Actinopolymorpha singaporensis: one gene and its partner. The protein of the gene in region 1 interacts with the protein of each later gene in a pairwise test. Links are inferred from orthologs where the notes say so. Each region holds a gene or a part of one and is shown on either strand. Other genes may lie near its edges.

Region 1 (8,056 bases):
CAGCAGCTGCCACTGGTCCTGCTGGTCACCACCGGGGGAGCCGCAGGCGAGCACCGGACGGCCGTCGGCGAGCACCAGCGTCGGCGACAGCGTCGTACGAGGACGCCGACCGGGCACGAGCGAGGAGGACAGCCCCTCCTCCAGCCAGAACATCTGTGCCCGGCTGCCCAGGCAGAACCCGAGCGAGGGGATCGTCGGCGAGCTCTGCAGCCAGCCGCCGCTCGGCGTGGCGGAGATCATGTTGCCCCAGCGATCGACGACGTCCACGTGGCAGGTGTCGCCGCGGGTACGGCCGGTGAGGTCGACGGTGGGTTCGCCGGTGTCGCCGGTCCCGCGTCCGCCGGCCGGGGCGGTCCGTTCCGGGTCGGCGTGCGCTGCCGGCAGCCTCGGCGTACGTCCCTCAGGCGAGCCGGGGCGCAGGTCGCCCGAAGCCCGGTCGCCCACGAGCGCGGCGCGTTCGGTGGCGTACTCCCTGGACAGCAGCGCCGGCAGCGGGGAGTCGGGCAGGTCGCCGTACCACGCCTCCCGGTCGGCCAGGGCGAGCTTGAGCACCTCCGCCGTCAGGTGGACGCCGAGTTCACCGCTGCCGTCTGTGCTGTCGATGTCGGCCGTGGCGTCCAGCGCGTCCAGCAGGGCCAGCGACTGCAGCAGGACCGGCCCCTGACCCCACGCCCGGGTCTTGGCCACGGTCAGGCCGTTCCACTCCAAAGTCGCGGGTTCCTCCCAGGACGCCGACCAGGAGGCGAGGTCGTCACCGGTGAGCACGCCGGCGTGGTCGGCGCCGCTTGCGTCGCGGTGCGCCTGCCGGGAGAACGCCGCCACCTCCTCGGCCACGAACCCCTCCCGCCAGGCCCGGCGGGCGGCGTCGATCTGGGCCTCCCGGCCGGTGCCGGCGGCCTCGCCCTCGGCGGCCAGCCGCTCCAGGGTGCCGGCGTACGCCGGGTTGGCGAACATCGCGTTCGGCGCCGGTGGCTTTCCGTCGCGCAGCCACAGCGCCGCCGAGGTGGGCCAGTGTTCGGCGAACAACCGCTCGACCGTGGCGATCGTCGTCACCGCGCCGGACACCAGCGGATGACCCGCGCGGGCGTACCCGATCGCCGGCTCGAGCACGTCGCGCAGCCGCCAGGTGCCGTGGTCGCGGAGCAGCAGCAGCCAGGCGTCCACCGCTCCGGGGACGGTGGCCGCCAGCGGCCCGGAGCCGGGGACCAGGTCCAGGCCCAGGTCGCGGAAGTGCTCGATGGTGGCGCCCGCCGGTGCCGGTCCCTGCCCGTTCAGGACCCTGGGCGCGGGGTCGCCGGCGGTGGCCACCACGGCGGGGACCTCACCGCCCGGGCCGTTCAGGTGCGGCTCGACCACGTGCAGGACGAAGCCGGCGCAGGCGGCCGCGTCGAAGGCGTTGCCGCCGCGTTCGAGCACGCTCATGGCGCTCTGCGACGCCAGCCAGTGCGTGGACGCGACCATGCCGAAGGTGCCCCGGAGGGTCGGGCGGGTGGTGAACGTCATGAACCGTCCTCGTCGTCGAAGGAGGAAGCCGGCCGGCGGTCTCGGGCACGGCGACGCAGACGTGCGGGCGCGACCGGCGGTGCGCCCGACCCTAACGCGTGTACGCCGTCCGGCGGCCGCGATGCCGGTCCCGGCACCGCCGATCGCCGGCCGACGGGGAGTGCGGACAGCGGGTGCGGGCGGCAGGTGCGAACGGCAGCCCGGTTGTCGGTGCCCGCTGGCACCATCCCGGCATGACAGTGAGCGCGGTGATCTTCGACTGGGGCGGCACTCTCACGCCCTGGCACACGGTCGACCTGCACGACCAGTGGCGGCACTACGCCCGGGCCTACGACCCGGCGCACGGCGACGAGGTGTCGGCAGCGCTGCGGGCGGCCGAGGACGAGGCCTGGCGGCGGTCCAGGGAGGAGCACCGCGCGACCGCGTTCGACACGATCGTCCGGGCGGCCGGGCTGGAGCCGTCCGGTCCGGCGCACCAGCGCGGGGTCGAGGCCTATCGCGCCTGGTGGGAGCCGCACACCCTGTCCGACCCGGACGCCGCACCGCTGTTCCGGGCGCTGCGTGAGCGGGGAATCCGGGTCGGCGTGCTGTCCAACACCGTCTGGCCACGCGACGACCACGAACTCGTCTTCGCCCGCGACGGGCTGCTCGACCTCATCGACGGAGCCGTCTACACCAGCGAGATCGCACACACCAAGCCACACCCGGAGGCGTTCCGCGCCGCCATGGCGGCCGTCGGCGTCGACCGCCCGGAGCACTGCGTCTTCGTCGGCGACCGGCTCTTCGACGACATCCACGGTGCGCGCTCGGCGGGGATGCGGGCCGTCCACGTGCCGCACAGCGAGATTCCCGCCCTGCAGCGTGGGCACACCGACGGCGAGCCGGACGCGGTGGTCCAGCGACTGGCCGACATCCTCCCGCTCGTGGACGGCTGGCGATCCGGGTCGGCTACCGCTGCTGAGCCGACCCGGCCAGCCGTTACCGGTCGCGGCGGTTGAACCCCGCCGTCCGGTAGCGATGCCATTGCGCTCAGCACACACCTCGGGCCGATGTCCTGGGCCACGGCTCAGGAGGAGATCGGCCGACGCCGATGACAGTCGTACGGGGAGGACCCGCCATGCCCGAGATCGACCGCCGCGGTTTCGTCGGAGGCCTGGGCGGCCTCGCTGCCGGCGCCTCGCTGCTGGCCACTGCGCGCCCCGCGCCCCCGGGTGCGGCCGCCGAGCCGGTGTTCCACTACGACCTGACGCACCTGTACACCCTCGACCTGGCCGATCCGGAGCAGGCTGCCCGGGCGTACGACGAACTCCACTTCGTGTCCACCCTGCAGGGCATCGTCAACCGCGACCATCCCCGGCTCTACGTTCATTTTGTCGACCACAGCGAGTTCGGCACCAAGGACATCGACGACTACTGGCTCGCCGTACTACGCCGGGACGGAGGCCTGCTCGCCGACCGGCCGCTTCGCCACCTCGGCACCCTCGAGGATCTGGTCACGACCTTCCGCCGCTCGCTCCGAGGCGCGGTGGTGTGGGACCCGAACGTGCCGGCCACCTCCGACGTCGCGTCGACGGTGGCGGGCGCCCGCGACCTGGTGGCCGTTCGGTACGACCCCTCACCGGACTCGCTGTACACCCGTTACGTCGGCATCCGCGACGCGGCCGACGGACCACTGCGGTTGCCGGCCGTCGTACGACTCGTACGCGACGACGGGAGCTCGCTGTTCACCGGCCGGGGGCCGATTCCCGGCACCCGGCGCGAGTCGACCGGCAGCGCCAAGTGCGACGCGTACGTCTGGGCGGTCGAGCACTATCTCCGCACCGGGCGGTCCACTCCTGATCTCGGCTACTACCTCGACGGCTACTGGCTATGCCGGCCTCAGGGCAAGCTGCAGCAGGCCCTGCTCACCAACCACGACTACCTCGTCAGCCGGCGCGGGTTCTTCTTCGACCTGCTGCCCTGGGACGACGAGGCTCCTGTCGACGATCCGAACCAGCCCGTCGGCACCGACCAGGCCACGCTGGAGGAGATCCTGCGGGTGGCCTACGAGCGGGCGGGCGGAGCGATGGTCCCGGTGCACGGGTTCGTCCCGTGGGGCTACAAGTACACGACGGTCGACCCGGCCGGCGGGCACCACGAACCGGTGGCCACCGAGTGGCGCTTCGTGCAGGTCGCCTCCGCCTACAACGCCTACCTCGACGCCGACGCGGAGAACCTCGACGCGATGGCCAACGCCTCGGTGTTCCGGCACGCCCCGCTGCGGTCGGCCTACCCGCAACGCCCGCGCCCGACCACCGCGGACCTGCGGGCCCGCGGCTTCGTCGACGCGTCGGGTGCGGTGGCCCCGCGCCGCTACGTGATGTTCTACGTGGGCGACTACGACTCGGCCGCCTGGCTGTACCAGGTGATGCCCTATGTCTGGGACGACGCCGCCCGCGGCAAGGTCCCGCTCAACTGGGCGTTCAATCCCAACCTCGCCGAGCGGATGCCGGTGGCGCTGGACCTCGCGCGGCGGACGGCGACCTCGGCCGACACGTTCGTGGCCGGTGACAGCGGCGCTGGTTACGTCAACCCGGGCATGCTGGCCGAGCCGCGCGAGTTCTCCGGCCTGCCGTCGGGCGTCGCCGCGTGGAGGCGGCACTGCCGGCCGCGCTACGCCCGATGGGACCTCACCGTGACCGGCTTCGTGATCGACGGCTACGCGCCGGGCATGGACGCCGAGACCAGGGCGGCGTACGCCGACTTCTCACCCGACGGGTTCGCCGCGCAGAAGATCGAACCCATGGGACTCGTCGGCACCACCCCCTTCGTCCGGATGGGCCCCGACCTGCCGCGCGCCGACCCGGCGACCGCGGCCCGGGCTCTACGGGACGCGCTCGACGGCGACCTGGCCGGGCCGCCCGCGGCGCCTCGGTTCCTTTGTGTGCGCACCATCCTGGAAAGCCCCTCGTGGCACCGCGAGGTGGTGGACATGGTGCTCGCGCAGGCGCGGGAGGCGGCGGTGGAGCTCGTGGACGCGCACACCTTCTACGCGCTGGTTCGGCAACACCTCGGCTGAGCACGCGGCGACCGTGCCGGGTTCGCTACCGCTGTCGACTACCGGCGCCGGAGACGCGGCGGGACGCCGACGGCGACGCCGGACGCGTGGGCGTAGGCGCCGCACCGGGCGGATGGGCGACACCGGGGAACGCCACCTGGTCGGCGCCCCACTCCAGGCGCCGGCGGGCGCAGTCGGCGAGCAGGTCGGCGCCAATGGTGCGCACGCTCGACGTGGTCGCGGCAGCCACCAGGTCGGCGAACACGCCGGCGCATCCGTCCTCGAGGTACGCCGCGAGCCGCCGGGCGCTCCTGCCACCGGTCACCTGGAACGGCAGCCGGTAGCCCGCGTCGCCGGCGACCGGTGTGGCGTGCCGTGCACGCACCAGCGTCCGCAGGCGTTCCCGCAGCTCGCGGTACAGCTCGATCGTGCTCTCGCCCCGGCTCCGGTCGTCCGAACCCAGCTGGGGCGTCAGCACGCCGTACCCCCAGATCGCGGCGTGCACACCGGCCAGCGCTTCCTGCAGGCCGGCGACCTCACGGTCACTCATCGGTCAGCCTCCCCGGAGGCGGCGTCGAACTCCTCGCACCCGCCGAACTCGTCGAGCGTCGTCGAAACATCTAAGAGCTCCCCGCGCCCAGCGTCAGCACGTGGGCCGACTCGCAGGCACCGATCGAGGCCAGGATCCGGGCGTGCTCGGGATCGCGCACCACCCGGACGTTGGTCCGGCGCGCGGCGGTGGCGGCCTTCTCCAGAGCGAGCAGGGCGGTGACCGAGTCTCCGCCCGCGTCGGGGACGACCGGGGAGGTCGGCCCGGGACTCGCGGTGCGGCCCGGGGTCGGGGACGGACTGGCCGTGGACCCGCCGGCACGCCGGGTCAGCGCGGTGATTGCGGCGAGGTGTTCCTCGTGCCGCCGGACATATCCCGACAGCTGCTTTCGCAGGTCGGGGTGCTTGGCCACGGTCGCGGCATAGGCGGCCAGCAACGCCCGCTCCTCGGTCAGCGCCGAGGTGAGCACCGGAAGATCCGGGTCGGGCGTGGGCGCCGCATCCAAGCCGTGTCCGGCGCCCCTGGACGACCCGGGCCCGGTGTCGTGGCCGGTCGTGCAGGCCGCGAGAAGGCCTCCGGTCAGGCCGAGGACGCCGGCTCCCAGGGTCGTCCGCAGGACTCCACGCCGGGTCGGCGACACCTCGGCGAACGCCGGAGACGGCGGAGGCGCAGGGGACGAAGCGTTGGTGGGCGCGTTCACGAGCGTGACGTTACCCGAGCGAATTCGGGCCTCGGCGCGTTACGTCCCCCTTCTCCGACCTGGGGAATTCCGGCCCGCCGGAGCCCTCCGCCGCGGAGATCGAACGGCGCTCCGGCGCGGCGCGCGGCGCCGTTTGAAGGGCAATTCCGGTGCCGGGTACGCTGACCACGCCGAGGCCGGGTCGAGGTGACCGCAGGACACTCCGGTCGGCCCTCGGTTCGCACCAGTTCGCACCAGGTCCGCACCAGTCGGCGGGGCGGCCGGGCCGGCAACCAGGTGGTCGCGACGGCGCCGCTCACCGCGGCACCCGACACCGGGTGGCACCGCGCCCGCACCGACCGCACAACTAGAGAGGGAGGCACCCGTGGCAAGCGGCGCTGCTGCTCGTGACCAGGTGGCCGACCTCCTCGCGCCGGTGCTCGCCCAGTCCGGACTCGACCTGGAGTCCGTCGACCTCACCCCTGCCGGCCGCCGTACCGTCCTGCGGATCGTGGTGGACGCCGACGGCGGCGTCACTCTGGACCAGCTGGCCGACATCTCGCGCACCGTGGCGAAGCTGCTCGACGCCGGCGACGTGATGGGTGCGGGTTCCTACACCCTCGAGGTGACCTCGCGGGGCGTCGACCGCCCGCTGACCGAACCCCGTCACTGGCGGCGCAACGTCGGCCGCCTGGTCAAGGTGGTGCACGCCGACGGCAGCCAGCTGCTCGGGCGGGTCACCGCGGCCGACGAGCGGAGTGCCGAGCTGGACGTCGACGGAACCCCCCACCAGGTCGAATACGCCCGGGTGGCCAAGGCGCGGGTGCAGGTCGAGTTCGCGAAGATGGCGCCGGCCGACGACGCCGAGTCCGGCGAGGAGCTCGACGACACCGACCTTCCGGACGACGACGACAACCACGACAACCACGACAGCGACGACACGTACGACAGGTACGACGGCACGGACAAGGAGGGATAGGTCCATGGACATCGACATGGCGGTCCTGCGCGCCCTGGAGCGCGAGAAGGACGTCCCTCTGGAGGCCGTCTGCGAGGCGATCGAACAGGCACTGCTCATCGCCTACCAGCGGACCGAGGGAGCCCAGCAGCACGCCCGGGTCGAACTCGACCGCAAGAGCGGGCACGTGACGGTCTACGCCACCGAGCTCGACGACGAGGGCAAGCCGGCGCGGGAGTGGGACGACACCCCGACGGGCTTCGGCCGGATCGCCACCACCACGGCGAAACAGGTCATCCTGCAGCGGCTGCGCGACGCCGAGGAAGACCACATGTTCGGCGAGTTCGTCGGCAAGGAGGGCGACATCCTCTCCGGGGTGATCCAGCAGGGCAAGGACCCCCGGCTGGTCTACGTCAACCTCGGCCGGGTGGAGGGCGTGCTGCCGCCCCAGGAACAGGTGCCGGGTGAGCGCTACAACCACGGCGACCGGATCAAGTGCTTCGTGGTGGCCGTCCGCAAGGGCTTCCGCGGCCCGCAGATCACCCTGTCCCGCACGCACCCGAACCTCGTCCGGAAGCTGTTCGCGCTGGAGGTTCCCGAGATCGCCGACGAAACCGTCGAGATCAGGGGGATCGCCCGCGAGGCCGGTCACCGCACCAAGGTCGCGGTGCACTCCCGCAACCCGTCGGTCAACGCCAAGGGTGCCTGCATCGGCCCGGTGGGTTCGCGCGTACGCAACGTCATGAACGAGCTGCACGGTGAGAAGATCGACATCGTCGACTGGTCGGAGGACCCGGCGGAGTACGTCAAGCAGGCCTTGTCGCCGGCGCGGGTGCGCAGCGTCGAGGTCGTCGACGCCGCGGCCAGGTCGGCTCGGGTGGTCGTGCCCGACTACCAGCTCAGCCTCGCCATCGGACGCGAGGGCCAGAACGCCCGGCTCGCCGCCAGGCTGACCGGCTGGCGGATCGACATCCGGTCCGACACGGCCGAGGCCGAGCCGGCACCGGGCACCACTGCCGCGGGCGAGGGCTCTGCCGAGCCGCCGAACCCGGCCGGCGCGGGCGCGGTCGGCGACCAGCAGGCCGGCGACCAGCAGTAGGTAGGCTCGTTCCGGAAGGGGCCGGCACACCACCGACCAGGAGGCGGCACCGAGGTCGGCGTCGGCCCGTCCGGCACCAGACTGGTCCGACCCCTGCTGACCAGGCGAATCCGGGAGATCCGGCCGGAATCGGACCCTTCTCCGATCCGGATCAAGAGATCCAGCGCTCGCCGAGTCCGGCGGTCTGGGTACACTCTCACGAGGTGGGTCGTACAGGTCTGGAACCAAAC
Region 2 (2,952 bases), 2.7 Mb from region 1 along the record:
ATCGCCGCCTTGAGCTGCTCCACCGAAGGCTCCTCGCCCTCGAGGTAGAGCTCCATGATCTCGTCGTCGGCCTCGGCGACGGTCTCGATCAGCCGGTCACGCCAGGCTGCCGCGGCCTCCTGGTGGGACGCCGGGATCTCCTCGACCGCGTAGTCCTCGCCCTTCTGCGTCTCGCCGCGCCAGGTGAGGGCACGCTGCTCCACGAGGTCGATGACCCCGATGAAGTCGGCCTCGGCACCAAGCGGGAGCTGCAGCACCGCGGGGGTGGCGTTGAGCCGGCTGACGATCATGTCGACGCAGCGGTGGAACTCGGCGCCCACACGGTCCAGCTTGTTGACGAAGCAGATCCGCGGGACCTTGTACCGGTCGGCCTGCCGCCACACCGTCTCCGACTGTGGCTCGACGCCGGCGACGCCGTCGAACACCGCGACCGCACCGTCGAGCACCCGGAGGTTGCGCTCCACCTCGACGGTGAAGTCGACGTGGCCCGGGGTGTCGATGATCGTGATCGTGTTGTCTTTCCAGTGGCAGGTGGTCGCGGCGGACGTGATCGTGATGCCGCGCTCCTGCTCCTGCTCCATCCAGTCCATGACGGCAGCGCCCTCGTGGACTTCACCGATCTTGTACGTGATACCGGTGTAGAACAGGATTCGTTCGGTGGTGGTGGTCTTGCCCGCGTCGATGTGGGCCATGATTCCGATGTTGCGGACCTTGGCCAGATCAACGGTGCGAAGGTTGGTCGCCATCAGGCAGTCGGTTCTCTCGGGTCTCGGTAGTTCAGTCGGCAGATGGGAGCAGGTGCGGCCGGTGTCGGCGTGTCCTGCCCATAGCAGGCGCCTGGTCTACCAGCGGTAGTGCGCGAACGCCTTGTTGGACTCCGCCATCTTGTGGGTGTCCTCGCGACGCTTGACGCTCGCGCCGAGCCCGTTGGAGGCGTCCAGGATCTCGTTCATCAGCCGCTCGGACATGGCCTTCTCGCGGCGGGACTGGGAGTAGCTCACCAGCCAGCGCAGCGCCAGCGTCGTCGAGCGGCCCGGGCGGACCTCGATCGGCACCTGGTAGGTCGCACCGCCGACGCGGCGGCTCTTGACCTCGAGCGCCGGCTTCACGTTGTCAAGCGCGCGCTTGAGGGTGATCACCGGGTCGGTGCCGGTCTTCTCGCGGCAACCCTCGAGCGCGGTGTAGACGATGCGCTGCGCGAGCTGCTTCTTGCCGCTCCGGAGGATCTTGTTGATCAGCTGACTCACCAGCGGCGACGCGTAGACCGGGTCGACGATCGGCTGACGCTTCGGAGCCGGACCCTTGCGCGGCATTAGCTCTTCTCCTTCTTGGCGCCGTAGAGGCTGCGGGCCTGCTTGCGACCCTTCACACCCTGGGTGTCGAGGGAGCCGCGGACGATCTTGTAACGCACACCGGGGAGGTCCGCCACCCGACCACCGCGCACGAGCACCATCGAGTGCTCCTGGAGGTTGTGGCCGACGCCGGGGATGTAGGCCGTGACCTCGATCTGGCTGGTCAGCCGCACACGGGCGACCTTGCGCAGAGCGGAGTTGGGCTTACGAGGGGTGGTGGTGTAGACGCGCATGCACACGCCGCGCCGCTGGGGCGAACCCTTGAGCGCCGGCGTCTTGTTCTTGGACACCTTGTCCTTGCGGCCCTTGCGGACCAACTGCTGGATCGTGGGCACCGCGTCGTTCCCTCTTCTGCTCGGTGGACTGTTCTCCGGTGTGACTGTCTTCGCGGCGGCGACGTCTCCTGGCTCACCGCGCGACCCCCGCGGTCGGGTGTGTCGCCGCGGAGCCCAGTCGCCGAGATCATCTCGAACGACGGGATCTGAAGACCTCACGCACGCCCGTCAAGGGCACACATGAATGCCCAGCTACAGCCAGGCACGACGTCGAACATTACCCGCATGACCCTCGAAGGTCAAAACGGATCGTTCCCGGCCCCGTCGCACACCCTACACACCCGGGGAATGCTACGCGCCGCCCGCCGCGCCGAGCCGACCGGCCCCTTCTCGTCAGCCGGACGGACGGACTGGGGCAGGACCTGCACTGACCGGCGGGCGGGCGGCTCAGCTTGTCGACCGGGCGGGCTACTCGGCAATCAGTGCGTCTGTCAGTCGTCGCGGGCGGCCGTCCGGCCCTTCAGGAGAGCCCGGACGCCGCCCGCGGCGTCGTACTGGCGATTCTGCTGCTGCGCATTGGGACCAAACCCCGCCGAAACGGGGCCGAGACCTCGACGAAACACGGACCCGAGCTGTCCGACCCGGCCCTCGGCCGGGCCGGACAGCTCGAACGGGTCAGCTGGTGTAGCCGCCGAAGTCGAAGTCCTCCAGGCGGACCGCTTCGCCGGAGCCCGCGCCGAACGAGTAGTCGGCGTCGTAGCCCTCGTAGCCCACCATGGAGTACATCGCTGCCTTCGCCTCCTCGGTCGGCTCCACCCGGATGTTGCGGTAACGGTCCATGCCGGTACCAGCCGGGATGAGCTTTCCGATGATGACGTTCTCCTTCAGACCCCGCAGCGAGTCGCTCTTGCCGTTGATCGCGGCCTCCGTGAGGACCTTGGTGGTCTCCTGGAAGGACGCGGCCGACAGCCACGAGTCGGTCGCAAGCGACGCCTTGGTGATACCCATGAGCACCGGACGACCGGAGGCCGGCGTGCCGCCTTCGGCGACGACGCGACGGTTCTCCTCCTCGAACCGGATCCGCTCGGCCAGCTCGCCGGGAAGGAGTTCGGAGTCGCCCGACTCGATCACGGTGACCCGTCGCAGCATCTGCCGGACGATCGTCTCGATGTGCTTGTCGTGGATTGCCACACCCTGCGAGCGGTAGACCTCCTGGACCTCGTCCACGAGGTGCTGCTGGACGGCGCGCATACCCAGGACGCGGAGCACGTCCTGCGGGTCGGGCGTACCGTGCGTGAGCTGCTGGCCCACCTCGACGTGGGTGC

The links. The genes of interacting proteins can lie anywhere in the genome.
Region 2: the proteins of rimP (region 1) and rpsL interact in binary tests that used the Escherichia coli proteins (3 or more experiments, as listed by UniProt). The link is inferred for Actinopolymorpha singaporensis from one-to-one orthologs.

What each region holds. Positions count from the first base shown.
Region 1 is NZ_LT629732.1:5,699,626-5,707,681, reverse strand. Bases 5,041-7,951 are described here. They hold rimP (ribosome maturation factor RimP), read left to right. Parts: upstream 5,041-6,154; coding sequence 6,155-6,748; downstream 6,749-7,951. Other genes in these bases: nusA (transcription termination factor NusA), read left to right, coding at 6,753-7,826; BLU27_RS25485 (ferritin-like domain-containing protein), read right to left, coding at 5,161-5,790; BLU27_RS25490 (ferritin-like domain-containing protein), read right to left, coding at 5,041-5,090. In the rest of the region: BLU27_RS25505 (gamma-glutamyltransferase family protein), read right to left, coding at 1-1,503; BLU27_RS25500 (HAD family hydrolase), read left to right, coding at 1,737-2,501; BLU27_RS25495 (GxGYxYP domain-containing protein), read left to right, coding at 2,621-4,561; more of BLU27_RS25490, read right to left, coding at 4,587-5,040; BLU27_RS25470 (YlxR family protein), read left to right, coding at 8,030-8,056.
Region 2 is NZ_LT629732.1:2,958,657-2,961,608, reverse strand. It holds rpsL (30S ribosomal protein S12), read right to left. Parts: upstream 1,688-2,952; coding sequence 1,313-1,687; downstream 1-1,312. Other genes in the region: BLU27_RS13440 (DNA-directed RNA polymerase subunit beta'), read right to left, coding at 2,303-2,952; rpsG (30S ribosomal protein S7), read right to left, coding at 843-1,313; fusA (elongation factor G), read right to left, coding at 1-746. UniProt on the Escherichia coli protein: With S4 and S5 plays an important role in translational accuracy. Interacts with and stabilizes bases of the 16S rRNA that are involved in tRNA selection in the A site and with the mRNA backbone.